DNA from 3 places in the Actinoallomurus vinaceus genome. Region 3 is predicted to be linked to each of the others. Evidence: riboswitches for the same ligand, from Rfam matches in the RefSeq annotation. Region 3 holds a riboswitch; each other region holds the start of a gene.
What was found. A riboswitch is a leader RNA that binds a small molecule or an ion and turns the genes downstream of it on or off. The one in region 3 is predicted to bind cyclic di-AMP.
Positions count from the first base shown of each region.

Region 1: it holds a riboswitch for cyclic di-AMP, as region 3 does, so the genes downstream of both, ABEA24_RS43555 (CHAP domain-containing protein) here and ABEA24_RS23695 (CHAP domain-containing protein) in region 3, are expected to answer to the same signal.
Region 2: it holds a riboswitch for cyclic di-AMP, as region 3 does, so the genes downstream of both, ABEA24_RS02280 (C40 family peptidase) here and ABEA24_RS23695 (CHAP domain-containing protein) in region 3, are expected to answer to the same signal.

Region 1 is NZ_BAABHK010000018.1:105,157-114,731, forward strand. It holds gene ABEA24_RS43535 (cellulase family glycosylhydrolase) at 1-426, opposite strand, end outside; gene ABEA24_RS43540 (ArsR/SmtB family transcription factor) at 661-993, opposite strand; gene ABEA24_RS43545 (SDR family NAD(P)-dependent oxidoreductase) at 1,131-1,910, shown strand; gene ABEA24_RS43550 (LuxR C-terminal-related transcriptional regulator) at 1,990-4,794, shown strand; cyclic di-AMP (ydaO/yuaA leader) riboswitch at 5,188-5,330, shown strand; gene ABEA24_RS43555 (CHAP domain-containing protein) at 5,342-6,097, shown strand; gene ABEA24_RS43560 (serine/threonine-protein kinase) at 6,265-7,992, opposite strand; gene ABEA24_RS43565 (TIGR03620 family F420-dependent LLM class oxidoreductase) at 8,214-9,095, shown strand; gene ABEA24_RS43570 (Orn/Lys/Arg family decarboxylase) at 9,311-9,575, shown strand, end outside.
Region 2 is NZ_BAABHK010000001.1:547,740-557,314, reverse strand. It holds gene ABEA24_RS02310 (permease) at 1-725, shown strand, start outside; gene ABEA24_RS02305 (FtsX-like permease family protein) at 722-3,598, shown strand; gene ABEA24_RS02300 (VOC family protein) at 3,683-4,093, shown strand; gene ABEA24_RS02295 (nitroreductase family deazaflavin-dependent oxidoreductase) at 4,121-4,594, shown strand; gene ABEA24_RS02290 (RDD family protein) at 4,741-5,190, opposite strand; gene ABEA24_RS02285 (hypothetical protein) at 5,321-6,301, opposite strand; cyclic di-AMP (ydaO/yuaA leader) riboswitch at 6,632-6,770, shown strand; gene ABEA24_RS02280 (C40 family peptidase) at 6,833-7,798, shown strand; gene ABEA24_RS02275 (hypothetical protein) at 7,869-9,353, opposite strand; gene ABEA24_RS02270 (arylamine N-acetyltransferase family protein) at 9,518-9,575, opposite strand, start outside.
Region 3 is NZ_BAABHK010000006.1:441,817-451,391, reverse strand. It holds gene ABEA24_RS23725 (TIGR03084 family metal-binding protein) at 1-514, opposite strand, end outside; gene ABEA24_RS23720 (hypothetical protein) at 582-740, shown strand; gene ABEA24_RS23715 (nitrite/sulfite reductase) at 1,076-2,731, shown strand; gene ABEA24_RS23710 (PDDEXK family nuclease) at 2,728-2,904, shown strand; gene ABEA24_RS23705 (phosphoadenylyl-sulfate reductase) at 2,901-3,614, shown strand; gene ABEA24_RS23700 (sirohydrochlorin chelatase) at 3,596-4,357, shown strand; cyclic di-AMP (ydaO/yuaA leader) riboswitch at 4,850-4,994, shown strand; cyclic di-AMP (ydaO/yuaA leader) riboswitch at 5,101-5,237, shown strand; gene ABEA24_RS23695 (CHAP domain-containing protein) at 5,251-6,015, shown strand; gene ABEA24_RS23690 (RlpA-like double-psi beta-barrel domain-containing protein) at 6,170-6,766, shown strand; gene ABEA24_RS23685 (TetR/AcrR family transcriptional regulator) at 7,020-7,817, shown strand; gene ABEA24_RS23680 (acyl-CoA dehydrogenase family protein) at 7,804-9,411, shown strand; gene ABEA24_RS23675 (ThuA domain-containing protein) at 9,415-9,575, opposite strand, start outside.

The DNA.
Region 1 (9,575 bases), on a different contig from region 3:
TCCAGAACCGGGGCCGGCGCACGAGACGCTCGGAGCGTTGTTGGCGCCGGTGTAGGTGCCGTTGAAACCGACGGTCCAGGTCGCCCCGGTGCCCTGGGAGGCGTTGTACGAGGCCGGGGTGACGGTGATGGCCGCACCGGCAGGGGTGGGCACCGCCGGAGCCGGCACGCCGCCCCACATCTGAGTGATCACCTGGTTGTCGGGGAAGTCGAAGCTCAGCGTCCAGCCGGTCAGCGGGTCACCGGTGTTGGTCACCGTGATATCGGCGCCGAACGCGCTCCCGTTGTCCCAGCTCTTGGCATACGTCGCCGAGCACGACACGGCGGCACGGGCGGCGGTCTGGATCGCGGCGAGCCCCAATCCGGCGAGCAGTACCGCGACCGCGGCCATCACGGCTCTGCACCACGAGCTCCGGTGGATCGGCATGAGCGTTCTCCCTGGCGAAAGGCGGCGAAGCGGCACCCGGCCCTGCTCCGGCGTTTGCGGGCGCTGGCAACGATCACCCGCCCCTGACCGCATCGCAAGAGCGCTCCGGCACCTGGACGCGCGCATGTACGCCGACCTGGGAAAGGACCGGGAACGCGGCTGAAACTTTCAGCCGCCACTGAGACAGGACACGCGCGCGGCGCTGTACGTCGTCGGCCGTACGACGTCGCAGGCCTAGAGGGTCCGCCCGAGGTCGGCGACGAGCCGGGCGATCCGCTCCTCGTCGCGCTTGTAGTGGGTCCACTTGCCCACGCGCGTCGACCGCACCAGGCCGGCCCGCTCGAGTTCGGCCATGTACGCCGACACCGTCGACTGGGCCAGCCCCGCCTTGGCCTGGATGTGGCTGACGCACACCCCCACTTCGGCCGGGTCGGCGATGGCTCCCTCCGGCGAGAAGTGGCGTTCGGGCTCGCGCAGCCACGACAGCAGTTGCAGTCGCATCGGGTTCGACAGCGCCCGCAACGCGCGGATCAGGTCGGGATCCGGTGAGACCGCAGCATCCGCCATAGACGCGGAGTATAGGGCGCTATCGACGTTTCGCAGGAAGTCGATATGGCCATCGGGCGGCCCGCGGCGCACCGGGATCCGGGCGATCACGAGATCATGGCTGCCCGAAGTGAACGACGTGAGGTGAGGGAGGCACAGTGACGTTCGGGTTGCGGGACCGCGCGGTCGTGGTGACCGGCGGCAGCAAGGGGTTCGGCCGGATCGTGGCGCGCCGGCTCGCGGCGGAGGGCTGTGCGGTGGCGCTGTGCGCCAGGAGCGCAGAGACGCTGGCCGCGACGGCGCGTGAGATCGAGGCCGAGTACGGGACCCGGGTGTTCGCCCGCTCGTGCGACGTCACCGTGCCGGACGAACTCGGGGCCTTCGTCGACGCGGCCGCGGAGGCGCTGGGCGGTCTCGACGGGCTCGTGACCAACGCGGGGGACGCGTTCGGCGGCGGGCTGATGGACTCGACGCCGGAGGAGTGGACGAGGACCTTCGAGCTGAACGTCGGGCACTCGGCGCACGCGATCCGGACCTGCGTGCCGCACATGCGGGCGCGCGGGCGGGGAGACGTGGTCATCGTGTCGTCGATCTCCGGGTGGAAGCCGGGCCGCAACACCCAGTACGGGGCGGCCAAGGCGGCGGAGATCTACATGGCGAGCACGCTGGCCCGGGAGTTGGCTGCGGACCGGATCCGGGTGAACACGGTCAGCCCGGGTTCGATGCTGATCCCCGGCGGCGGGTGGGACGAGTTCCGGCAGCGTGAACCCGAGCGCTATGAGCGTTTCCTGGGTGAGTTCCCCGGCGGAGCGCTGCCGAGCGGCGAGGACGTGGCGGAGGTGGTGGCGTTCCTGCTCTCGGACCACGCCAGGGCCGTCAACGGCGCGAACATCCCGGTGGACGCCGCCCAGAACGCCCCGGCGGCGAGCGGCTACTGACGCCCCCGGAGTGATCGGCCGCGCCGATGACCAGGTGGTCGGACGGTCGTCGGGGCGGCACAGCGGGTACGCCCATTTCATGGCGATTGTGCCGTCCTACGTGGAGGCGGCCGTCGACGGGAAGGTGATGCGGGGCCGCGAACACGTGTGGAACGCCGTCACGAACCTTCTCGGCGCCGGACGGGCCGGCCGGTCCGGCGTTCTCCTCGTCGACGGCGAGGCGGGGGCGGGGAAGAGCCTCCTGCTCGCGGTGGCGGCGCGGGCGGCGGCGGAGCGCGGGTTCTCGACGGTGGCCGGGGAGGGGCGGGAGTTCGGGCCGCCGACGTCCTTCGAGCCGTTGCTCTCCGCGCTCGGGGGCCGCGACGTCGTCGACGGCGAAGGGCCGGTCCGGTGGGCGTACGAGCAGTCGTGGATCGTCGAGAGACTCGGCTCGGAGTTGGAGGAACGGGCCGGAGCCGGTCCGGTCATGGTGAGCCTCGACGACCTGCAGTGGGCGGATCCGGTGGCGTTGACGGCGATCCGGACCCTCTCGCGGCGGCTCGCCGCCGCCCCGGTGGTGTGGCTGCTGGCCCGCCGCACGACCGACCGCGCGACGGACGCCGGCCGCCTGTTCGACCTGCTCGAGCGGGACGGCGCCGTCCGGTTCACGATCGGCCCGCTCGACCACGCCGCCGTACGGCAGGTCGCGGCGGACGTGCTGGGCGGCGTCCCCGGCGCGGACGTTCTGCGCCTCGCCGGCGAGGCGGGGGGCGACCCCGCGCTGCTCACCGAACTGCTGTCCGGGTTGCTGGACGAGGGGGCCGTCCGGATCGTCGACGGGCACGCCCGGCTCGTGGCCGTACGGCTCCCCGGCCGGGTCGAGGACGACGTCAGGCGCCGTCTCGACGCCGTCGGCCCGGCGACACGTCATCTGCTGAGCGTCGCCGCGATCATCGGACGGTCGTTCGCTCCGGAGGACGCGGCCGAGCTGCTCGGGACCACACCGGCCGCCCTCCTGCCCTGGATCGACGAGGCGTTCTCCCGAGGGCTCCTGGTCGCCGGACCGGACGAGCTCGCCTTCCGGAACGACCTGGTCTGGCGGATCACCGCCGCGACCGTGCCCGCGCCGGTCCGGCGGGCGCTGCACCGGCAGATCGGGGACCTCCTGCTCGGGCGGGGCAGGACGGCCGTGCTCCCCGCCGCCTCCCACCTCATCCGGGGCATCCGGGCGGGCGACGCCCGGGCGCTGGCCGTACTCGACCGGGCGATCGCCGAGGTGATCCCCGCCTCTCCGCGAGCGGCCGCGGACCTGGCCACGCATGCCCTCCGGCTGACCGGCCCCCGGGAGCCGGCCTGGCCCGCCCGGACGCTGACGGCGATTCACGTCCTCACGGCGGTGGGCCGCCTCGAAGAGGCCGCCGAACTCGCGGATTCGCTGCTCACCCGGCCGTTGTCGCACGCCTCGTACCTCCGGCTGCACTGTCTGCGCGCCGGGCTCCTGCAGCTCCGGGGGCGGGCGGCCGAGGCCGCGGCCGAGGCGACCGCCGTCCTCGCCCATCAGGGCGTGCCCCGCGACCTCCGGGACGAAGCCGAACTGGCCCTGCTCGACGCGCTGGCCGGGGTGGGCGACGACGCGGGTGTGCGCGCCCACGCGGATCGGATCGTGTCCGCCACGGCCGGGCACGGCGACCTGCTGATCACCGGGGCTCTGATCCGGCTGGCCCTGTCCGACTGGGAGGCGGGGCGGCTGACCGACGGACTGCGCCTCGCCCGGGAGGCCGTACGGCGGGCGAGGTCCGCGGAGGCGCGCGGCCGTCACCCCCGGATGATCCTGGCGATGCTGCTGACCGACGTCCGCCGGCTGGACGAGGCCCGCGCGGTGATGGGGAGCGCCGCGGAGGACGCCGAAACGACCGGGAACCTGGCCTGGGCGGCGGCGCCCGGCGTCATCCGCGCCCGTCTCGACCTGGCCGGGGGCCGGTTCCACGAGGCCGTCGCCGAGGCCGAGGCCGCCCTGGCGAGCACGCGCGACCTGGGACCGCACCTGCTGACGTCGTCCGCGCTGGCGGTGCTGGTCGCGGCGACGCTACGGGCCGGCGATCTGACCGCGGCGTGGCGGTACGCCGAGGCGGAGCGGCCCGCGCTGTCCCAGTACGGATCGCCGCACGCGGAGGCCGGGTTCCATCTCGTGCGGGCACAGCTTGCCGTCGCCCGCGACGGGCCGGCAGCGGCGGAGGAGGCCGTCGTACGGCTCTGTGACGAGGCCGCGGCGAACTGCTGGACCCTGGTCGGCGAGCCGACCGCGGCGCCGTGGCTCGTACGGACGGCGCTCGCCCTCGGCGACCGGGCCCACGCTGAGCGGGTGGTCGCGGCGATGGACCGGCTGGCCGCGGACCACCCTGTCTTCGCCGACGTCGGTGTCACCGCGACGCACGCGCGCGGCCTGCTCGACCGTGATCGGGCCGCCCTGCGGCGCGCCGCCGAACGATACGCCGACCCGTGGGCGCGCGCCTCGGCGGCGGAGGATCTGGGAGGCCTGCTCGCGGCGGACGGCCCCGGGACACGCCGGGAGGCCATCGGCGGCCTGGACGCCGCGCTGGCGGGCTATTCGGCCCTCGGAGCGGTGCGCGACGCCGCTCGGGTCCGCCGCCGGCTCAGGCGGCTGGGCATCCGGCGCCGGCACTGGAGCCGGGCCGACCGGCCCGTCTCCGGCTGGGCCAGCCTCACCGACACCGAACGCCGTGTCGCCGAGCTCGTCGCCCAGGGCCTCACCAACCGCGAGGTCGCCGATCAGCTGTTCATGAGCGCGCACACCGTCGCCTTCCACCTGCGCCACATCTTCCGCAAGCTCGAGGTGGCCTCCCGCGTCCAGCTGACCCGGCTCGCGGTGGAGGTCGGCGACTGATCGCGGGAGAACACTGGCCTCTCCCGTCACATCAGCATCATTCAGCGACAAATGGCCTTTCTAATCTCATTAGGCGAAATAGTCGCAAGATGCACACCAGTTGTGTTCTGCGAGGCTTCGTAGCGCCAGTCTCGGCGATTAAGTGACCCAGATCACATAATTGCCTAGTGTTATGCGCGTGTTTTGTCCTGCTATGTTCCTATAACTCTCGCGGCGCCTCGTATGCGTCGCCCGCATATCCGCCGGCGATGGCCAATCCGTCGTCCCAGGCGATAGCGCGTTTGCGAAGACGCGTGCCCGGGGCGCGCTCGACCGAGCCGGTTCATCTCCAAACCGCGCGCCGCCATCACAATGGCGGCCATTCCCCCATCCTCTTTTGACGCCGTCCGTCGTACGGGCGGCCCGCTGAATCCGCGCCCCCCGCGGAACCGGGGACCCACAGAAGTCCCGGGGTGAATCGGCACGTCCCCTCGTGCCGTAGGGCAGCTTCCCGCCCGAACCCGTCAGCTAACCCGGTAAGCGGAATGGAAGCCAAGGAGTTCCCCCGGTGCCCTGTGTCCCCCGACCCGAGAAGACGCCGTCCGCGGTCCGTCTCATTCCTGCCTTCGCCGGCATCGCAACAGGCGGTGCGGCCGCGATCATTTTGACCGCGGCCGGGCCGGCCGAGGCGTCACCCACCGTTGCTCTTCCCCACCATGCCGTGGGCGCCTCGGCCGCGATCCCGTTCCCCCCGGCGAGCCAGGCCAAGCAGTGGCCCATTCCCGGCCGGGGACTGGACGCCAGGCCCATTAAGAAACCGAAGGAGAATCGTCCGCAGAAGGTGCCGACCGCCGCCGACGCGCTGAAGCTGGCCCTCTCCCAGGTCGGCACGACGGAGACCGCCGCCGGCGGCACCAAGTTCAACCAGTGGTTCATGTCCTCGCCGTTCGCCAAGAGGGGCGTCCAGCGGGACGGCGGGTCGATCGGCGACTACGCCAACGCGAGTTGGTGCGACATGTTCGTCACCTGGGTGGGCGCGCAGGTGGGCGTCAAGGGAATCGGCGGCGACGCCTTCACCCCGGAGCACGCCCGGTGGTTCCAGCAGCAGCATCGCTGGGGAAGCGCTCCCAAACCCGGCGCGGTCGTGTTCTTCGCCTGGAACGGCGGCCACGGCATCGACGACATCGACCACGTCGGCCTGGTCGTCAAGGACAACCACAACGGCACCATCCAGACCGTCGAGGGCAACACCGACGACGCCGTGCGGATCCGTACCCGCAGCACCGACCAGGTCGTCGGCTACGGCTATCCCCAGTACGGCTGACGACCGCGGCCTCCCCGCGCCGACGCCGGACCCTCTGACGTCCGGCGTCGGCGCGATCGGCCCGGCCGAGCGTCCCTTCGGGGACGCGATCCATGCGGGTCGGCCTCGTCCACGGGGTGTTCGGCCGCGTCACGGCGAGCGATGCCGGTGATCACCGGACTCGGTGATCACGACCTGGAGGTGTCCGGGCGCCAAACGTCGGCCGAGTCGGCTTCCAACAGGGAGTCAGGTGGAGGTTCCCAGACCGGTCCGGCGTAGTGGGCGATCGCCTTCTCAACGATTTTCGGGGGGGTGCCGAACTCGTCAATGCGGCCCACAGGGACCCAGCCATTTCCTGGACCTTCTTCGGCGTTCTTAGGCGGGCTCCAATGCGGGTTCGGGTAGACGTAGATATAGGCTTCGCCATCCTCGTGTCTCATGATGGTCACCTTGGCCACGTCGTCCCACTCGTAGGCGTGGCGTTCTTCGCCGACGGTGACGTCCAAGCCGGACGCGGTGATCACCAGTCTGCGTGCGCTCCCCCGCAATGCCTCATACATGAGGAAGACCCCCAACAGCCCAAAAATTGCGCCGACTACTATCAGAAACCAGACTGGGCGGGGAGAACGAATGACACCCCCATACCATCCGAAGCAGCACAGGACTACGCCGCCGAGCCCCGAAAAGAAGCTGCCAGCGTCGTTCCGCAGAGTCGTCTGGTAGACGACGCCGGGCGTCACGACCCGTGCGGGCTTGGCCGCGCCCGCCACGTCAACTGTGCCCCACGCCTGGCACGCCCCGCAGCGCCCGACCCACTTGGACGTCTGCCAGCCGCACTCGGCGCAGCGGTACGCCTGCTTCACGCTCTTCGCGCCGCCGTCGAACGGGGTGTGAGATGGGGTGCGCGGGCCGCCGGTGGGTGGTTCGCTCGCGGGTGCCAGACGTGTGGCGACCATGGTCTGGAGGTCGCCGGGAAGCCACGGGCCAGGTTCGCCCCCATCCGACAACAGGCCGATGAGGGCGGCGGGTGTCGGACGGCCGGCCGGGTCTTTGGCCAGGCATGCGTGCACCACGTCGGCCAGGCCGCCGTCGAGGCCGGTCAGATCGGGGTCCTGGTGGACGATCCGGTAGTTGAGCGCCTCGACCGGCCCCTCGCCGAACGGCCGCACCCCGGCCGCGTGGGCCAGCACCAGGCCGAGAGCGAACACGTCGCAGGCCGGCGTGAGCGGCTGACCGGTCAGCAGTTCCGGGGACATGAACCCGGGCGTGCCGACGCGGGCGGTGGCTCCGGAGGCGTCGACGGCGCGGGCGATCCCGAAGTCGATGACCCGGGGCCCGTCGGCGGCGAGCAGGATATTGGACGGTTTCAGGTCCCGGTGGATCAGTCCCTCCTTGTGGATGGCCTTCAACGCGTCCGCCAGCCCCGCGCCCAGGGTGCGGAGCGTCACCGCCGGGAGCGGGCCGTGTTCGGCGAGCGCCTCGGCGAGGGAGGGGCCTGCCACATACGCGGTGACCATCCACGGCCGGTCCGCGTCCGGGTCGGCGTCCACCACCGGCGCGGTGTGGAAACCGCCGACGGTGCGGGCCGCCTCCACCTCCCGCTTGAAGCGGCGCCGGAACTCGCCGTCGGCGGCGTACACCGGATGGACCAGCTTGACCGCGACCGGCCGGCCACCGGGAGAGCGACCGAAGAACACCTCTCCCATTCCACCCGCACCCAGCCGCGCCGACAGCACATGGTCACCGACCCTGGCCGGGTCACCCGGCCGCAACGGATCCATCGGCATTACCGCGACCTCGCAGCGGACACCGGCAGAGCGTGGAGGCACGGAACGGGCATGCCCCGAATTTAGCAAACAAAGATGTCTCTTTGAAGATTCAGTCGCGAGCCGACAGAGCCACCCGGCGCCGACCATCGTGACCAGGTTCCAACCGACGCGATCGACCTTGTGTCAGGTCTATTGAGACAACGGCCGAACACGCCAGACCAACGGAGACCGCGTCAGCTCAACCGAGCCGGGACAGCGCGTCACGGATCTCACACTCGGTGGGCGGTGGAGTGCGATTTGCGCCTCATATCGTAATTCTGCGATAGTTCGATGCGTTCTGATCGGTGGCGTGAACGAAGGAGAGTGCGATGGGCGGCGTCGACGGCCTGGATCTCGGGAGGTTCGGGGTCTACACCTTCGACTTCGAGCACCGGTCGGCCGCGCGGATGCGCGAGTCGATCCAGGAGCTCGAGGAGCAGGGATGGCAGGCGTTCTGGTTCCCCGAACTCCTCGGGCGGGATGCGCTCACCCACGCGGCCTACCTGCTCTCCTGCACCGAGCGGATCCGCGTCGTCAACAGCATCGCCCAGATCTGGTCGCGCGGGGCCCGGTGGGCGTACGGCGCCGCTCTCCTCCTCGCCGACGCGTACCCCGACCGGCACGTGCTCGGACTGGGATTCGGCGGCGAGCCGCGGCCGGGGGTCAAGCCCCTCGCGGCCATGGTCGAGTACCTCGACGAGATGGACGCCGTCGAGACGCCCAACCCCGTCCCGCAGGCCCCGATCCGCCGCATCCTGGCCGCGTACGGGCCCAAGATGCTCGAACTGGCCCGCGACCGCGCCGCCGGCGCCCAGACCTACCACGTCAACGTGGCGCACACCGCGCAGGCCCGGGAGATCCTCGGACCGGACGCGTTCCTGGCGGTCGAGCACGCGGTGCTGTTCGAGTCCGACCCCGGCAAGGCCCGCGCGATCGCCCGTGAGCACCTGCACCCCTACCTGACCACCCCGTACAACGTCGCGAAGTTCCGCCGGCTGGGCTACTCGGAGGAGGAGATCGCCGGCGGCGGCAGCGACCGCATCGTCGACGACCTCGTCTTCTGGGGCGACCTGGACGCCATCGCCGAGAAGCTCCACGCCCACATCGACGCCGGCGCCGACCATGTCGCCGTGCAGGTGATCGGGGTCGAGCCGGGCCGGTCCGCGATGCCGCAGTGGCGGATGCTCGGCGACGCGCTCCTGCCCCGCTGACGGCGGCAGCCTGACCCACAGGGGGCTCACCACAGGGGGCTCACCTCCGGGGGCGAATGCACTGGCGCGACAGTCACTCTCAGGTATCTGACGGACACTATCCGTCAACCGTCGATACTGTTACGTTTCGCATTGCCTCGGCTACAAGACGTGGCCGTCGGCCGGTGTGTCACGGCACCGGCCGGCGTTCCCCCCGGCGTCGTGGAGGTCCTGCCATGGAGCGAATGATTCTCGTCGCCGTCGACGAGCGACCCGACGCGGACTCGGCGATCGCCGAGCAGCTGCGCCGCCTACGTACGGCGATGGACGAGCATGACCTGCAGGTCCGCTGGACGCACCGGAGCGCCGACGCGCTGGCGGTGATCCGCTCGGACGCGACGCTGACGGCGGTGCTGGCGACGTGGGACGCCCCCGGCGCGGAGGAGATCATGGAGGCGGTGACCAGCCGGTTCCACCGGCTGCCGGTCTTCCTGCTGACCG
Region 2 (9,575 bases), on a different contig from region 3:
TCGGGGCCAAGCGCGGCTCCCGGCTCAGCCTCACCGTCGGCACCACGCCCGTCCCGGCCAGCGTCACCGAGGTGCTGCCCACCATCCCGGCCGCCCCCGGCGCCGCCGCCGTCCTCGCCGACCTGGACGCCCTCTCCCGCGCCCTCGTCGTGGGCGGCACCCTGGACTTCCCGGTGGACGCCTGGTGGGTCGGCCACCCCACCCAAGCCGACGCCGCCGTACGCGCCACGGCCCTGCACCTCGGCACCGTCACCACTCGCGCCGCCGAGACCGCCCGGCTCACCAGCGCCCCGCTGCGCGCCGGACTCCCGGCCGCGCTCCGGCTGCTCGTCCCCGCCGCCGCCCTGCTGCTACTCGCCGGTGTCATCCTGCATGTGACGTACGACCTGCAGGTCCGCGCCCACGAGGCGGCGCGGCTGGCGGGCCTGGGGATGTCCCGGCGCGAGATCCGTACCGTACTGCTCGGCCAGCACGTCGGCATCCTGCTACCCCTGCTCACGGCAGGCGCGGCCGTCGGCGCGCTCGCCGCCCGCATCGTCGCGCCCCTGCTCGTACGATCCGACACCGGCGCCGCGCCCGTCCCGGCCGCCCTGCCCAGCTGGCCGTGGGCGACCGAGACCGCCCTGTTCGCCCTGCTGCTCGCCGGATGCACGCTCGCGGTGACCGCCGTCGTCACCGTACGGGCCCGCCGCGTCGACGCCGCGCACCTGCGGGTGACATCGTGAGCGGCCGAACCACCCCACGGCCGTCCGGTCGCCGACGCCTACCCGCCCTACGACCGCCAGCCGTACGGCCGCCTGGTCGCCTGTGGCCGGCCGCCCTGCGGTCGCCTGGTCGCTGGCGACCACCCATCCTGCGGCCGCCCACCCTGCACTGGCCCAGCATCCGCGGCCGCGCCCTCGCCGACGCCGGGCCCCTGCTCCTGGCCGCCGCCGTCGTCGCGATCGTCACCGTGCTCGCCGGCGCCGTGCCGCCGCTGCTGCGCGCCACCGCCGACGACGCCGTTCAGGACGCGGTCCGCCGCGCCGGGCACGACGCCGACGTCCTGGTTCACGCCCGCTGGGAGCCCGACGACGGGCCCAGCGGCGATCGCGTCCGCTCGCCCCACCTCGCCGAGGACGTCGACGACTTCCGCGACCGGGCCAAGGACGCGCTCGGCCCCCACCTGCGCGCCGCGCTGCGTCCGCCCGTCGCCACCGTCACCAGCTCCACCCTCAGCATCACCGACGGCAGCGTGCTGCGCACCTTCCAGCTCACCTACCTCGCAACCGATCATGGCTCCGGGCCACACGTGACCTGGATCGCGGGCGGCCCGCCCCGGGGCGCTGCCGCCGCGGTGGGCGGCAACGCCGAGATCCCCTACCAGGCGCCGCCCTGGCCGGTGCAGGTCGGCCTGTCGGAAGCGGACGCCGCCGCTCTCCACGTACGTCCCGGCGCGCGCATCCCGGTCGAGGACGACCAGAAGCGCGTTAAGAACGTCCAGGTCAGCGGCGTCTTCCGGGCGACGGACAGCGCCGATCCGGCCTGGCGGCTCGCCCCCTGGCTGCTGCATCCCGTCTCCGGCGAGGACGGCGTGGGCACCACCCGGCTCGCCGGTCTGCTGTCACGCGACTCGCTGCCCGACGCCCGCCTCGCCCTCGACCAGGACCAACTGCAGCGCACCGTCTGGTTCACGCCCGACCCACGCGTGCTCACCTGGGATTCCGCCCAGGCGATCGCCGGGAGGGCGGTCGCTCTCAAGGCGGCCTCCGGCTCCTCCGGCGTTCTCGACGACTCCCTGCAGTGGGAGACGCAGCTCGACGCCGTGCTGCGGGATGTTCGCGCCCAGGTCAGCGCCGCATCCGCGCAGGCGTCCGTCCTGCTCATCGGCGTCCTGGCCGCCGCGGTCCTGGTGCTGCTGCTCGCCGCCGACCTGCTGGTGCGCCGCCGTACCCTGGCTCTCGCCGCCGCCCGGCAACGGGGGGCGGCCCTGCCCGACCTCGGCGCCGAACTGCTGCTCGAATCCGCCGTGGTGGCGCTGTCCGCCGCCGCGGCCGGGCTCGCGCTCGCCCGTACGGTCGCCCCGGGCGCCTCCTGGGGGTGGGTGGTCCCGGTGGTCCTTGCCGCTGCCGCCGCCGGCCCGGCGTACGGCACGCTCGCCGCCGCCCGTGCCACCCGCGATCGCCGTGTCCCCGCCAACCGGAGCGCGCGGCGCTGGGCCCGCCGCACCGACCAACTGCGCCATGCCACCCTCGAGGCCGCGATCCTGATCGCCGCGGTCGCCGCCCTGGTCGCGCTGCACCAACGCGGGATCCTCCCGGCCGCCCCCTCCGGCGATGCGGCGGGAACCGGGCCGGACGGTGGCGTGGCGCTGCCCACGAGCGCGCCCGCCCTCGGCGTTCTCGCCGGCGCGCTCGTCCTGCGGCGGCTGCTGCCCGCCGGGACGCGCCTCGCCCTGAAGCGGGCACTGCGCTCACGCCGCCCACTGGCCGTGTTCGGCGCCGCGCGGGCGGCCGCGACGTCCGCGCGCGTGCTGCCGCTGCTGGTCCTGGTGACCTCCGCGGCGCTCGCGTCGTACACGCTCACCCTCGACGCCACCGCCGGCCGGGGCCTGGCCGACGGCGCATGGCGTACCGCCGGCGCCGATGCCCGCCTCGACGTCGCGCCCGCCGCCGCGGCCTCCACGCCCGCGCTCGCCCGGCGCATCGCCGCCGCGCCGGGAGTCCGGCAGGCCGTCGCCGGCCAGGTGACCGAAAGAGCGCGCATCGTCGCCGACTCGGTGATCGTCGCACCGCGCCTGGTGGTCGTGGACGCCGCCGCGTTCCAGCGGCTGCCGGCCTCCACCCCGCGGCCGCACGCGCCCGCGCTCACGGCAACCGGTCACGGCGACGTCCCCGCGCTGGTGCGCTCGAGCAACGGCGGCCTGCGGCGCGGCATGCGCCTGCAACTGCTCCGGGACGGTGCCCCGGCCATCCGGCTCACCGCCGTCGGCACGGCACCCGCCGTCGGCGACGCCGACGACGTCGTCCTCGTGGACGCCGCGACCCTCGCCGCCGCCGGTATGCCCACCGTCCCGAACACGGTGTGGGCGACCGGCCCCGGAGCGGCACGGGCGGTCACCGCGAGCGCCGTCGCCGCGAACGCCGTGCTGCGCACTGACGTGCTCCGCGCACGCCGTACGGCGCCGCTGACCTCGGGACTGCTGCGGTTGGCGTGGGCCTCAACCGCGACCCTCCTGGCCCTGGGGCTGCTCGCGCTCGGCCTCGGCGCGGCCGCGAGCGCGCCGGAACGGTGGCAGACCCTGACCCGGCTGCGGACCCTCGGCCTGCGGCCACGGGACGCCCGCTGGGTCGCCGCGGGAGAGTTGCTGCCGCCGGTGCTCGTCGCCGCCGTGGGCGGCCCACTGCTCGGGGCGCTGCTCGCGCGCCTGACGTTCGGCCCGCTCGCTCTGCGGACGCTCACCGGGCAGGCCGCCGACCCGGCCCTCGTGCTGCCGTGGGGACGGCTCGGTCTGGTCACCGTCGCGTTGCTGGCGGCGGTCGCCGTGGTGGTACCCGTCGAGTCGGCGCTACGGCGCCGCCGCCGGCTGAGCGAGGTGCTGCGCGCGGGCGAGGGATAGCCGCCGACCCCCAGTGGAACAAGTGGCCAGACCGGTCAGGAATCGAGAAGCGCCGGTCATCGGGCCACGCCTAGCGTGAAAGCCATGGACATCACCATTAACGCGAGCTTCCTCCCGCACAACGACCCGGACGCCTCCGTGGCCTTCTTTCGCGACATCCTCGGCTTCGAGATCCGCAAGGACGTCGGACAGGGCACGATGCGCTGGCTCACGGTCGGCCCCAAGGACCAGCCCGGCACGTCCATCGTCCTGTACCCGCCGGCCGCCGACCCGGGCATCACCGACGACGAGCGCCGCACCATCGCCGAGATGATGGCCAAGGGCACGTACGCCCGCATCATCCTGGCCACCAAGGACCTCGACGGCGTCTTCGCGCGGCTGCAGGCCGGCGGCGCCGAGGTCGCCCAGGAGCCGACCGACCAGCCGTACGGGATCCGTGACTGCGCCTTCCGCGACCCCGCGGGCAACCAGATCCGCATCAACGAGCTCCCCTGAGCCGTCCGGCGAGACTGGAGGAAGCCAATGACACAGAACCAGCAGGCGGGCAGTCGCGAAGGGCGCACGCGCGGTACGCCCGGACCGGTGTCACGGTGGATGCAGCACCGAATGAACGCCCGCATGAACCGCAAGATCCGACGTGGCCGCGGCACGTTCATGGGCATGGACGTACTGATCCTGCACACGGTGGGCCGCCGCAGCGGGCAGGCGCGGCAATCGCCGCTCGCGTGGTTCGCCGACGGCGAGGACGCCTGGCTGATCGTCGCGTCGGGCGGGGGGAGCCGGCACCCGGACTGGCACCTCAACCTGATGGCGCACCCCGACCGGGCGTCGATAGAACTGCCCGGCCACGACGCCGTACCGGTGACGCCGCACGTGCTCGACGGCACCGACCGTGAGCAGGCATGGCAGGGCATCACCACCGCCCAGCCCCGCTACGCGAAGTACCAGCAGAAGACCGACCGGGAATACCCGGTCATCCGACTCACCGTGCGGTGACGGCGATCGACCAGGATGCGATCCGCCATCAGCCCGAGTCCTGGTCACTCAGTTGGTCACCCAGTCATGCGAGAGGCCCCGTCCTCGGGTGGGATCGGGGCCTCTGACCTGGGAGCCGCCCGTCGGAATCGGACCGACGACCTATTTCACCGGCGCAGGTGAGGATCTGATGTCCCGTAAGGATCGACCTCGCCCTGGTCTGTCACGATCACCCAGGTATTAGCAACCTTGTCGTGCAGGGTCTGCCCGTCTGGATCCCAAAAACTCCACGCCAAGTCGATGATTCCGCCGATTCCGGCAGTGAGGAACGCAAGAAGAGTTGCGAATCCAGCCCTCCATACCGCCGTCCAGATGCCGATATCAGCGAAGTCCGTGCTCATCACCTTGATACCCATGAAGTACTTGCCAAAGGTTCGACCGCTCCTGACGTGGTGAGTCGCGAAGTAGCCGAAGCAGAAAACGGCGAGCCAAAGAGTCGCCGACACGGTAGGCAGGAGGGCATATCCGACTATGACCGGGCTCAGGACGACCCCATCGATGATTGCCGCCCCGATGCGGCGTCCGCCACTCGCGAGCGTTACTTTGGAACGCGCCATGTCCGACGACTTTACCGATTGCGGACCCCGAGCGTGAGGTGCGGACACCCTGATGGGCAGGTCGTCCAGGTCAGTTGTCAGCGCCCGCGTTAGCAACCGGCCCACGCTTGGGCCTGCTTCGCGACAGGTGTCACCCCCAGGAGTGGCCCATCAGCGCGGCGATCAGCACCCCGGGAACGGCACCCAGGCTGACGACGGCACCGGCCAGGAACAGGGGGACAGTGAAGATCAACGATAGCGGACTCAACAGCGGTGGCCAGAAGGCCCGCAGTTCGGGCCTGTCGCCCTCGATAAGCCACAACCGGCGAGTCGGCAGCGGTTTGAGGGATCCGCTGGGCACGCCACGCCGGTAGATCAGTTCCCGGCCTTCGGAATCGACGTAGACGTAGTGCTGTTCCCAGGGAGCCTCGTCGACCTTGCGCCAGGCTTTCTTGGCGGTATGGCGGTACTCGGCTTCGACGAGTCCCCCCTTGACGGCACCCCGGATGTCGTTCAACACCGCCCATGCGAATATGCCGCCGCCACCAGCCAATCCCAGACCCACGTTCAGAAACAAGATGCTGCACAGCGCCATGATCCAAGTGCCCACGGCGATCACCGCGAGGGTGTACACGACCAAGGCCACGAGGCCTGCCCGCAGCGCCAGTTGCTCCGGCATGTAACGGTCACGCAGCCGGGGCCTTGACCGGCCGTCCGCCGCACCCGTTTGTGTGGGAGTCGGTCGAGGGACGTCCGGACCTACTGGACCGGCGGACGTCGTCACGTTCGCTCGGGGCGTTCGGCTTTTGGCTTTCGGCGTTGGGACGTTCGGCTCCGCCATCCCCGCTTGGGGAAGCGAGGTGCCGACGAGATGGGTGTTGAGGCGATTCAGCGCGGCCATGCCGGCATCGAGTTCGCGTCTGGCCAGCGCCACGTCACGGCCGGCCTCCCGCTTGGCGGCCTCATAGGCGTCCAGGGCTCGCGCATACTCCACGGCCATCTCGTGAGTAGAGCCCGGACGATCGACGGCGAACGGGTGCACCGCAAGCATTTCGCCGAACACGGTCAGCTGGGCGTCGAACCGAGCGGCTTGCTCCCGCGCCTTACGCCGCCGCTCCCCGAGCGGAATCACCCGGCCATCATGCTCCCTCGAATCATTTGCGACCAGTGGATATCGCCAGACATGCCCGCCCGTGGTCCGCGTTCGGGGACGCCGTCCTCGTCGACCGCTGAGCCGTTCGCCTTCCACCACCTGGCCGCTTAAGCCATGCGAACGCTCTGTAATCAAGCAAGCGGCCCGAGTAGGCGGATCGCACAGCATAGAGGGGTCTACACCGATGTTCGCCTACATCGCGTTAGCAAGCATGCGCAAATCGTACCGTTTATCACGATTCGGTGACTTTGCCCCCATTGACCCCCTAGACTCCTCACCACTCGGCGGTCCCACGTGTCACACAAAAACCATGGCCGCCGGCCGAATCCCTGCAGTTCAGGGAACCGGGGACCCAAGTACTTGGGGTGAATCCGCAGCGCCCGGCGCTCGGTAGGGCATCTCCCGCCCGAACCCGACAGCTAACCCGGTAGGCGTGAGGAGAGGAGTTCGTACGTGACATCTTCATATTCGCGGCTCATAAATTCTGGCCGCCTGGGAAGCATTGCGGCCTTGACGGTAAGCGCCGCTCTTCTTCTCCCCTCGAGCGGCGCAAACGCGGCTACCGGCTCGTCTGCGGCGACAGCGAAGAAGAAACTGGAGAAGCTGAACAGCCAGGTCGACATACTCGCCAATAAGTACGATAAGGCCAAGACACAGTTGGACGCCGCAAAGAAGCATCTTTCCGCGATCAACAATGAAGTGGCCACAGAGAAACCCAGGTATCAGAACCTCCGCATCCGGGTGGCACAGATGGCCGTCGCCGCCTACAAGAACGGCACGCTCGACAGCACCAGCGTCCTCGCCTCCAAGGACCCCAATGCGGCGCTGGATAATATGTCGAACTTCACCGCGCTTTCCAACAGGCGAAGCCAGGAGATGACCGCACTGTTGGGATCGACCCAGCGCCTCCGGCGCGATCAGGAAGAAGCCCGGGCAACGCTGCAGACCGTCACCACGACCACAGCCGCACTGAAGGCGCAGAAAGCCACCGTCGAGAAGGCAATCGCCAAACAGAAGGCACTGTTGGCCAAGATCGGCAGCCCCAGCGGAAGCACCAAAAGGACAAGCAGCAGCAATAGCAGTGGTTCGAAAAGCAGTAGAAGCTCCACCGGCTCCGCATCCAGCCAGGCCGGCAAAGCGGTAAATTATGCCATCGCCCAGCTCGGCAAACCCTATATCTTTGGCGGGACAGGCCCGACGGGCTACGACTGTTCCGGGCTGACGATGATGGCCTGGCGTGCCGCCGGCGTCGATCTTCCCCGCATCGTCCCGGACCAGTACAACGCCATCCGCCATGTCGCCAAGTCCGATCTACAGCCCGGCGACCTGGTCTTCTTCGACAGCCTTGGCCACGAAGGCATTTACGTCGGCGGCGGTAGATTCATTCACGCCCCGCACACCGGCACCGACGTGCAGTACGCCAGTATGTCCAATACCTACTGGGTCTCGCACTACGTCGGCGCCGGCCGTCCGTAATCAGAGGGCCGACGCACCGCGTCCCGGTCGGCCTGCCACCGGGACGCGGGTACGGACGACCGGAGGCGGGTCAGGAGACGTTCAGTGCGGTGTCGTCGAGGACGAACGAAGTCTGCAGCTGCGACCCCTCGGTTCCGGTGAACTTCAATGTGACGGCCTGGCCCGCGTAGGCGGCGAGACTGTAGCTGTGCTGCTGGTAGCCGGTGGCGGCGTTGAGATTGGAGAAGGTCGCCAGGGTCGACAGCACGGTGCCCGAACTGCCCAGCACCTGGACTTTCAGGGTGTCGTAGGCGGTCGAGGTGGACGTCTCGGCGGTGTCGATGTGCAGCCAGAAGCTGAGCGAGGCGGTCGAGCAGGCCGCCGGCACGGTCACGGTTTGGGAGAGCGTGTCGGTGTTGGCCGTTCCGTAGCCGTTGAGCCAGGCGTCGTAGGCGCCGGTACGGGGCGGCTCGCTGGAGGAGGTGCTGATGACACCCGAGGTGGCCGTCCAGCCGGCGCCGGAGCCGGACTCGAAACCGGGGTTGGTGAGCAGCTGCGCCGGGGTGCACGAGGAGGTCGGGGGCGGCGTGGTGGTGTCGCCGGCGCCGGCGAGCCACTCGGTCGCGTTCAGGCCGAGTTGCGCGTCGGTCGCCTTGGCGTCGTTCCAGCCGTTGTACAGGGTGTTGCCGGACTGGCCGGTGCCATCGTCGATGTCGGAGCTGTCACCCCAGAAGGCGACCCGGCCGTTGCCGAAGGTGCTGGTGGCGAAGAAGGCCCCGGTGGTCCCGCCCGGCGTCGCGGTGGTCAGGTAGAGCAGGCCTTTGACGCCTGCGTTGTCGGCCGGGTGCAGGGTCACGGTGGTGCCGTTGTAGAGGGCACCCGCGGTCACGGTTCCGTACGGGCCGTGCAGGACCGGGTTGGTGCTGTCAGTGATGGCGGTCGGGTAGCCGCTGGCGATGTTGAGCAGATCGACGCTGAATCCGAACGGGTCGGTACTGTCGACCGTGTTGTTGGTCATCAGGTCGTTAATGATCTTCGGCGAGTCGGCGCCGTCGTTGTTGCGGTCGCTGCCGGTGTGGTCGGAGATCAGGAACAGCCCGCCGCCGTTCTTGACGAATGTCATCACGGCCGTCTTCTCGGCCGTACTGAGCAGGACGTTGGGCTCGGGCAGCACGAACTCGTCGAAGTTCGACAAGTCCTGGGGGTTGGAGGAATCGCCGTAGGTGATGGTCTTGCCTGGGGCGAGGGTGTCGAGGGTGTAGTTGCCGGTCTTCTGCAAGGCCACACCCCAGGCCGAGATGGCGCCGGTCCAGTCCGTCTCCACTGACGGCGAGGCGTTCTGCTTCGTCGGGTCGGGAATGCTCGTACTGATGATCCAATCGGCGTTGCCCGCGGTCTCGGCCTTGCTGTCGTCGAACAGCACACGGTGCTTGGTCACCGCCGCCGCCGGGTGAGAGTTCGCGACGACCACAAGCGTGACGGCAGCGAAGGTGAACGCGGCAATAGCGAGCGCGGTGATCGCGCCCAGCAGACGTGCCCGGGTCGTACGAACCGGGATGGCAAGGGGCTCGAACATTCGACACGCCTCTCGGGCGGAGATGAGACGTTCTGAGTGTCAGTTCAACGGCACTGCGCGGTCCACGTACGCGTTGACAACCGTCGATGTCGAGATCTGTTCGATATTAGGGTTGACGACGCGCCCAGGCGCGGAACTCGCCGGCTGGTCGGCCCCATCGCGAGTCAGGTACCCGCGCTGCGACGGGCGGACCAAGCCTCGTGGGCGCTGCGGACGCGAGCC
Region 3 (9,575 bases):
AGCTCCACGGCAGCGTCCGCACGCCGATCTGGGCGATGTGGCGGAGCCGGTCGGTGGGCGTACGGCCGACGCCGACGGCGTCGGCCACGTCCTGTCCGTGCGCCCAGGTCTCCATCAGGCGGGCGGTGGTGAACGAGGCCGCGCCCATGTCAGGGCCGTACCAGGGGATCCGCGCCTTCGGCTCCAGGCCGGCCAGGACCTCGGCCATCCGGTCGCGGGCCGTCCGGAACCAGTCCAGGACCTCCTCGCCCGGCATGGAGCGCCGTTCGGCGACGATCCGGTCCGTGTCGAAGCCCTCGGCGATCAGCGTGCGGACCTCCTCGCGGAAGGCGTCGGGATCCGTCGCGGCGCGTACGGCCGCCTCGTCGAACCACGCCAGGTGGATGACCTGGTCGCGTACGGTCCAGCCCTCGGCGGGGGTGGGCAGGTCCCACGCCCCGGGCTCCAGGAGGCGCTCGAGGTCGCCCGTCTCCGCGCGCAGATCGGTGAGCAGTTCGTCCATTGCCACGGCCACGGGCCACAGCGTACAGAACCTCGTTCGGTCATCGCGGTGCGCGCGTGCGGGCGGGCACAATGGAGAGGTGGTCTGCCAAGCGTGTCGCGAGCGGCGGCACGATGAGTGCCGGGGCGGCACGTGGTGCGACTGCCAGCACCTGCCGCCCGAGGCCGCCCCTGACGAGGAGCGGTCCGCGTCCGGTGACGGCACCGAACCGGACGTCAACTGGCTGCGGCAGGGCTGAGATCAGGCCGCGCCGCGGCGGGAGATCGGCGTGCCCGGGCGGGCCGTCCCGCCCTGCGAGCACCAATGTGACGTTCGTCCGCATTTCGGACAAGGTTGGACAGTCATCGAACCACATGTCATCATCGGTGTATGGCTGCTGCGAATCCGTTGCTGGTTATGCGCCGGCACGTTGACTACCTCCGTGTGGGCAGCGCCATCTGTCGTTGACGCCTGATCACCGCCACTGCCTCATTGGCGCGCGGTATGCCGGTGTCACCCCCTTAGCTCAGCGTTGAGCCAGCAGTGCGACCTGCCGGCGTGCTTCGCGTCCACTCACCACGGAGGACGCGCACGATGCCACCCCGTCAGCAGCGGAAACGAGGCGAGGGCCAATGGGCCCTGGGCTATCGCGAACCGCTCAACAAGAACGAAGAGAACAAGAAGAACGACGATGGACTGAACGTCCGTCGTCGCATCATCGACATCTACGCCAAGGCCGGCTTCGACTCGATCGACCCCGCGGATCTGCGGGGCCGGTTCCGCTGGTACGGCCTGTACACGCAGCGCCGGCCCGGCATCGACGGCGGTAAGACGGCGGTCCTCGAGCCCGAAGAGCTCGACGACCGTTACTTCATGCTGCGCGTCCGGATCGACGGCGGCCAGCTGAACCTCGACCAGCTGCGCACGATCGCCGACGTCTCCTCGAAGTACGCCCGGGGCACGGCGGACATCACCGACCGGCAGAACATCCAGCTGCACTGGATCGAGATCGAGAGCGTCCCGGCCATCTGGGAGGCCCTGGAGTCGGTCGGGCTGGACACCACCGAGGCCTGCGGCGACACGCCACGGGTCATCCTCGGCTGCCCGCTCGCCGGGATCGACGCCGACGAGGTCATCGACGCGACGCCGCAGATCCACGACGTCCACGACCGGTACATCGGCCGCCCGGAGTTCTCCAACCTGCCGCGGAAGTTCAAGTCGGCGCTGTCCGGCTGCACGGCGCAGTGCACGATCCACGAGATCAACGACATCGCGTTCGTCGGCGTGGTGAACGACAAGGGCGAGGTCGGCTACGACATCTGGGCAGGCGGTGGCCTGTCCACCAACCCGATGTTCGCCAAGCGGCTCGGGGCGTTCGTCCGGCCGGAGCAGGTCCACGAGGTCTGGGCGGGCATCGCGGGCATCTTCCGCGACTACGGCTACCGCCGCCTCCGGCACCGCGCGCGGCTGAAGTTCCTGATGAACGACTGGGGCCCGGAGCGGTTCCGCGAGGTCCTGGAGAAGGAGTACCTCGGGTACGCCCTGGCGGACGGACCGGCGCCCGGAGGGCCCCGGAACGACCGCCGCGACCACGTCGGCATCCGCCGGCAGCGCGACGGCCTCTACTACGTCGGCTTCGCACCGAGGGTCGGCCGGGTCGACGGCGACCTGCTGCGTGTCATCGCGGACCTGGCCGAGGAGTACGGCTCCGGCCGGGTGCGCACGACGACCGAGCAGAAGATGGTCATCCTCGACGTCCCGGAGGACCGGACCGAGGCGCTGGCCGCCGAGTTGGAGGCGCACGACCTGCGGGTCCGCCCGTCGACGTTCCGCCGTCAGACGATGGCCTGCACCGGCATCGAGTTCTGCAAGCTCGCCATCGTCGAGACCAAGCAGCGCGGCATGGACCTGATCGACGAGCTGGAGCAGCGCCTGCCCGACTTCGACGAGCCGCTGACGATCAACATCAACGGCTGCCCGAACTCCTGCGCGCGCATCCAGACCGCCGACATCGGACTGAAGGGCCAGCTGGTCACCGACGCGAACGGCGACCAGGTCGAGGGCTTCCAGGTGCACCTGGGCGGCTCGATCGGCGGGGAGTTCGGCAAGAAGATCCGGGGACTGAAGACCACCGCCGAGGAGTTGCCCGACTACGTGGAGAGGGTGCTGCGCAGATTCCAGGAGGGCAGGCACGACGGCGAGTCCTTCGCCGCGTGGGTGCAGCGTGCGGAGGAAGGTGAGCTGAAGTGACCGAGAGAGCCGTTCCCTTCTACTGCCCCTACTGCGGAGACGAGGACCTCGAGCCGTACGAGAGCGACGGCGGCTGGCACTGCCGGGCGTGCACGCGCGCGTTCAAGCTCCGCTTCATCGGGCTCGGCGCGCTCAGCGCCACGGGCGCTCCCAGACGGGAGGGCTCGGCATGACACTCCTGTACGAGCGCGCCCCCGCGGCGCTCGACCTGACCGACATCGTCGAATCGGCCGCCGACGCACTGGAGGAGGCCTCCGCCGAGGAGATCATCCGGTGGGCGATCGCGACCTTCGGCGACCGGATCTGCGTCACGTCGTCCATGAAGGACGCCGTGCTGGTCGACATCGCCTCGAAGGTCCGCCCCGGCATCGACGTGCTGTTCGTCGACACCGGCTACCACTTCGCCGAGACGGTCGGCACGCGTGACGCCGTCGAGGCCGTCTACCCGGTCAACGTGGTCAACGTCACCCCCTCCCGGACCGTCGCCGAGCAGGAGCGCGACCTCGGGCCCCGGCTGTACGGCCGGAACCCGGACCTGTGCTGCCACCTGCGCAAGGTCGAGCCGCTGAACCGCGCGCTCGAGCCGTACCTCGCGTGGATCACGGGCATCCGGCGTGAGGAGACCTCGCACCGGCGCGGCTCGCGCGTGGTCGAGTGGAACGCCGCGCGCGGGAAGGTCAAGGTCAACCCCCTCGCCCGCTGGACCCAGGCCCAGCTCCACGACTACATCGAGGAGCACGGCATCCTGGTGAACCCGCTGCAGTACGACGGGTACCCCTCGATCGGCTGCGAGCCCTGCACCAAGCAGGTCGCGCCGGGCGAGGACCCGCGCAGCGGACGCTGGGCCGGCACCGGAAAGACCGAATGCGGCATCAACCTCTGAGCACGCGGACGATCCCGCTGGTCGTGGTGGCCCACGGCAGCCGGGATCCCCGTGCGGCGGCGACGATCGAGGAACTTCTCGATCTTGTTCGTCGTTCATCGGGGGTGCGGGTCGTGACCTCGTATCTCGACCACGCTCCCCCGGCCCCGGGGCAGGCGCTCGGTGGTCTCGTCGGAGAGGGGGCCGACGAGGCCGTCGTGCTCCCTCTGCTGCTCACCGCGGCGTACCACAGCAAGACCGACATCCCGGGGGCGCTCAGCGAGGTACACAGCGCCCACCCGCGGCTGACCCTGCACTACGGGGCGACGCTGGGCCCGCACCCGCTGATGACGCGGGCCCTGGAGCGGCGGCTCGCCGAGGTCGGCGTCCGCCCCGACCCGGGCACCGCTCTGGTGCTCGCCGCCGCCGGTTCCAGCGATCCGGCGGCGAACGCGACGATCGGCCGGATGGCGCGGGACTGGCGCGGCTGGCGCTCCGTCGTCCCCGCGTACGCCTCCGCGGCCCGTCCCACCCCTGCCGAAGCCGTACGCATGCTGTACGACGCGGGCGCGCCGCGAGTGGCGGTGGCGTCCTACTTCCTGGCCCCGGGCTACTTCGCGGACAAGGTCCGCGAGGAGTCCCTGGAGGCCGGGGCGGTGGCGGTCTCGCCCGTGCTGGGCGCCGCGCCCGAGGTGGCGGAGATCACCGTGCAGCGTTATCGCGAGATCCTGACGCGTGGCGATCGCGTCGCGGCAGCGGGCTGACACCTTCCCTCCGTGGCGCGCTGACACCTTCCCTCCGTGGCGCGCTGACACCTTCCCTCCGTGGCGCTCCGGCGCGCCTCCTACCGGGCGGCGGTCACCTGCCGTGACGGGCCGCGGAATACCCTGCGCCGTAAGGCTGTTCGGATATGTGGCGACGCTGATCGCCCTTTGCGGCCACTCATGATTGTTCTGGCCGGAAAGGTAAAAGTCGATCAAACGGCTGCCGGATTGATCTTTATAGCGATCTTTGTGGCACCCATCACGTGACTTATGTCCGACGGTGGTATTTGGCACGTCGCTATTTGTCTGATATGTTCCTCTCAGTCCGGCGACGCCCCCCACGCGCCGCCCGACATCCGCCGGCACGGCCGGCCCACCAGCGCAGACAGCGCGGCGCGAAGACGCGTGCGAGGGCCTCCGTACAGAGCCGAGACGGTTCATATCCCAAAACGCGCCACTCCCGTGGACTACCCGTTGATCCATTTTGGAGCGGGAGCGGCAACGTCGAGTCCGTGAAGATCACGGAGCCGGGGACCCATCAGAAGTCCCGGGGTGAATCGGCACATCCCCTGTGCCGTAGGGCCGACTTCCACGCCCGAACCCGTCAGCTAACCCGGTAGGCGTACTGGAAGTAAGGAGCAGAACCTTGTCCGCGAGTCCGCCCTGATCTGAATACCGGCCGTCACCGCTACCCCTAGCCCGGCGACGGCAGACGTGTCTCTTTGTTCGAGCCGCCCGCATGAGCGGGCGACCCGCTGAATCCGCACCTCGCGGAACCGGGGACCCACCGCATCACTGGGGTGAATCGGCACATCGTGCCGTAGGGCAGCTTCCACGCCCGAACCCGTCAGCTAACCCGGTAAGCGGCATGGAAGCCGAAGGAGTACCCCCCTGTGTCCCCTCGACACGCCAAACCCCGCTTCACCCTGAACCGCAAGACCCTCGCCGGCGTCATCGCCGGCACCGCCACCGCCGGCGCGGCCGCGATCACCGTGGCCTCCGCAGGGCCGGCTCTCTCCGCGCAGATCCCCGGTGCGACCCACCAGGCGGCGCACCATGTCGCGCAGATACCGAATCCCGGTATGGGTAGGGCGATCCAGACCAACGCCCTGCGCGACGACCCGCGCGTCAAGACGCGCGCCCTCGCCGCGCCGCAGAAGCAGGTGCAGAAGAGGCTGCCCTCGGCCACGGACGTGCTGAAGCTCGCCGTCTCCCAGGTCGGCACCACCGAGAACGCGGCCGGCGGCAGCAAGTTCAACCAGTGGTTCATGGGCACCCCGTACGCCGCGCGCGGCGTGGCGGAGAACGGCGGGTCCGTCGGCGACTACGCCAACGCCTCGTGGTGCGACATGTTCGTCTCCTGGGTCGGCGACCAGCTGGGCGTCAAGGGAATGGGCGCTGACGCGTTCACCCCGGCCCACGCCAAGTGGTTCATCTCGCAGGGCCGCTGGGGCAACGCGCCCAAGCCCGGGGCCGTCGTCTTCTTCTCCTGGAACGGCGGCGGTGTCGACGGCATCGACCACGTCGGCCTGGTCATCAAGGACAACCACGACGGCACCATCCAGACCGTCGAGGGCAACACGGACGACGCCGTGAAGATCCGGACCCGGAGCACCTCCTCTGTCGTGGGCTACGGCTACCCGGAGTACGCCCAGTAATCGCCCGGGCCGGCGCGTGCCGCGTCGCCGCCGAGCGATGCGGCGCGCGCCGACCTCCCCTTCCCGGGCGGTCCTTCGAATCCCCCTGGCATCGCCCCTGGGATCCCCCCATCCCTCATGCCCCCGTTCCCCCATGCCCCCGAAAGGAATTTCCATGATCAGGTTCTCGACGAAGGCCATCGCCACCGCGGCCGCCGGCGTCACCCTGGCCGGCGCCGGCGTGACCACCGCCCTCGCTTACGGAAACACCCCGGAGTCGGCATCCTCGGCGCAGAGCGCCCCCGCGGCGTCCGCCCCGCAGGCGCCCGAGCAGACCGAGAAACGCGTCGCCACGGCGAACCAGGACCGGCTGTTCGTGAGCATCAAGAAGGACCTCAAGAAGGAGAAGAAGGCGGCCCTGCCCGGCGGCGTCTCGACCGCGACGTCCTTCTGGGACCCGTCGACGGCCTCCGGCAAGCCGATGTCGTACCAGACGCTCGCCAGCCCGTACTGGCCGCTCGGCACCAAGGTGAAGGTCACCTACAACGGTAAGAGCGAGATCGGCATCGTGGAGGACTTCGGCCCGGCCGAGTGGGCCGTCGCGCAGCACAACCCGCCGGCGCTCATCGACCTGTCGGAGAAGATGATGCAGCACCTCACCGGCACCGCGTCGAACTCGATCACGGTCAAGTTCCAGGTCCTCGAACTGGGCAAGGGCGGCGTGTACCGCCACTCTGGCACCGGCTACGCCACGGCCACCGGCAAGGCGTAACCGCCCCCTCGACACCGGCAGGGCGTCACCCGCTCCCCCCCTCGCCTGCCGGTCCGGACGGCGCGGGATCCCCTCATTTGAGGAGATCCCGCGCCGTTCTGCCGTTCCCGACGGCTTGCTGTTCCCGGCGGCTCACCGTTCCCAGCTCACCGTTCCCGGCTTGTCCTTCCCCGGCGGCTTGTCCTTCCCGAGGGCTTGTCCTTCCCGACGGCCGCCCTTGCCCGGAAGGAATGAACTGCGGTTCAATTCTTGCGTGCCCTACCGCCGTACGCCCCGTGTCGAGGCCCGGCTCAGCGCCTCCCGGGACCGCATCCGCGCCGCCGCGCTGGCGGTCGTCGCCGAGCGCGGCTACGCCGGCTGCTCGATCGCGGCCGTCGCCCGGCGAGCGGGCGTCGCGACCGGCAGTGTCTACCGCCACTTCCCGGCAAAGGCCGACCTGGTCGCGGAGGTCTTCCGGGTGGCCTCCCAGCGCGAGGTCGACGCGTTCGCGCGCGCCGCGTCGCTGGAGAGCTCGGCGGCGGAGGGGATCGCGGCGGTGATCGAGACGTTCGCGGGCCGGGCCCTGCGGGCCCCGCGGATGGCGTACGCGCTCCTCGCCGAGCCGGTGGATCCCGCCGTCGACGCCGAGCGCCTGGTCTTCCGCCGGGCGTACGCCGCCGTCCTCGCCGGGCTCATCGGCCGTGGCATCGCCGCCGGTGAGCTCCCCGAGCAGGACGTCGAGGTCAGCGCCGCGGCGCTCGTCGGAGCCATCGGCGAGGCCCTCGTCGGCCCCCTCGCGATCGGTGCCGGCCGTTCCGCCGAGCCGCACGCCGCCGACGACGCGGACGTACGGGTGCATGCCGCCGGCCACGCGAGCGCACCGGAAGATGCCGCGGACAGCACGAACGCACCGGCACATGCCGCCGACGACGCAAACGTACCGGCGCATGCCGCCGATGGCGCGGACGCGCGAACACATGCCGCCGGCCACGCGGACGCGCAGGCCGGCTTGATAGCGCATCTCATCACCTTCGCCCAGCGCAGCATCGGAGCGGTCGATGACGACACATGAGGTCTTCAACCAGGTCCCCCCGCTCGTCGGTCATGACGTGGCCGACGACCCCGCCCTCCTGGACGGGCTCTTCCGCGAAGGCGGCGGCTGGGCGGCCGAGGCCGTCCACGAGCTCGGCCGGCTGGCGGGCACCGAGCAGGCGCGCGAGTGGGGCCGCCTCGCCAACGAGCACCCGCCGGTGCTGCGCACCCACGACCGGTACGGCCATCGCGTCGACGAGGTCGAGTTCCACCCCGCCTGGCACGAGCTCATGCGCGTCGCGGTGGGCCACGGCCTGCACGCCCGGGCGTGGACCGAACGATCCGGGGCGCACGTCGCCCGCGCCGCGAAGTTCCACGTCTGGCGGGTGGACGCCGGACACGGCTGTCCCATCTCGATGACCTATGCCGCCGTACCGGCGCTGCGCCACGCGCCCGAGCTGGCCCGGCAGTACGAACCGCTGCTGACGTCCGGCACGTACGACTTCGGCCTGCGGCCGCCGGCGGAGAAGCAGGGCATCCTCGCCGGCATGTCGATGACGGAGAAGCAGGGCGGCTCCGACGTCCGGGCCAACACGACGCGGGCCGTGCCCCGGCCCGACGGCACCTACCTGCTGACCGGCCACAAGTGGTTCACCAGCGCGCCGATGTGCGACGTGTTCCTCGTCCTCGCCCAGGCGCCGGAGGGCCTCACCTGCTTCCTGCTGCCCCGGGTGCTGCCCGACGGCACGCGCAACGCCCTCCGCCTGCAGCGACTCAAGGACAAACTGGGCAACCGGTCGAACGCGTCCGCCGAGGTGGAGTACGAGGACGCGGTCGCCTGGCGCGTCGGCGACGAGGGTCGCGGCGTCCGCACGATCATCGAGATGGTCAACATGACCCGGCTCGACTGCGTCATCAGCGCGGCCGCCGGAATGCGCGAAGGCCTCGTCCAGGCGACCCACCACGCCGCGCACCGCCAGGTGTTCGGCCGGTACCTCATCGACCAGCCGCTGATGCGCAACGTCCTCGCGGACCTGGCGGTCGAGTCGGAGGCCGCGACCGTGCTCATGCTCCGCCTGGCCGGGGCCACCGACCGCGGCGAGACCGCGTTCAAGCGGCTCGCCCTCGCCGTCGGCAAGTACTGGGTCTGCAAGCGGTGGCCCGCCCACGCCGCGGAGGCGCTGGAATGCCTCGGCGGCAACGGCTACGTCGAGGACTCCGGCATGCCGCGGCTGTTCCGCGAGTCGCCGCTCAACTCGATCTGGGAGGGTTCCGGGAACGTCGCGGCCCTCGACGTACTGCGGGCGATGGTGAAGGAGCCGGAGACGGTGGAGGCGTTCTTCACCGAGGTCGGCCTTGCCGCCGGTGCCGACGCGCGTCTGGACGCCGCCGTCGCCGAGGTCAAGGACTCGCTCACCGACGTCGCGACGCTCGAGCTGCGCGCCCGGCGAATCGTCGAGCGCCTCGCCCTGGTGCTGCAGGGCTCCCTGCTGGTCCGGCACGGGCACCCGGCGGTCGCCGACGTCTTCTGCGCCTCCCGCCTCAGCGGCGACTGGGGCCGCGCCTTCGGCACCCTCCCTCCGGGCGCTGACTTCGCCGCCATCGTCGAACGGGCCCGCCCCAAGATCGGCTAGCGCTCAACCCGGCGTCTCGGCGTCGCCCGCCGCAGGGCCGTCGGCGGACCCGTCGGGGGTCCAGCCGGCGGTCCAGCGCAGGGCGCCCAGCAGATGCTCGCGGAAGTCCGGCTCGGCGAAGGCCTCCGCGGCGTGGCCGAGCGCGGTGTAGAAGGTGCGGCCGG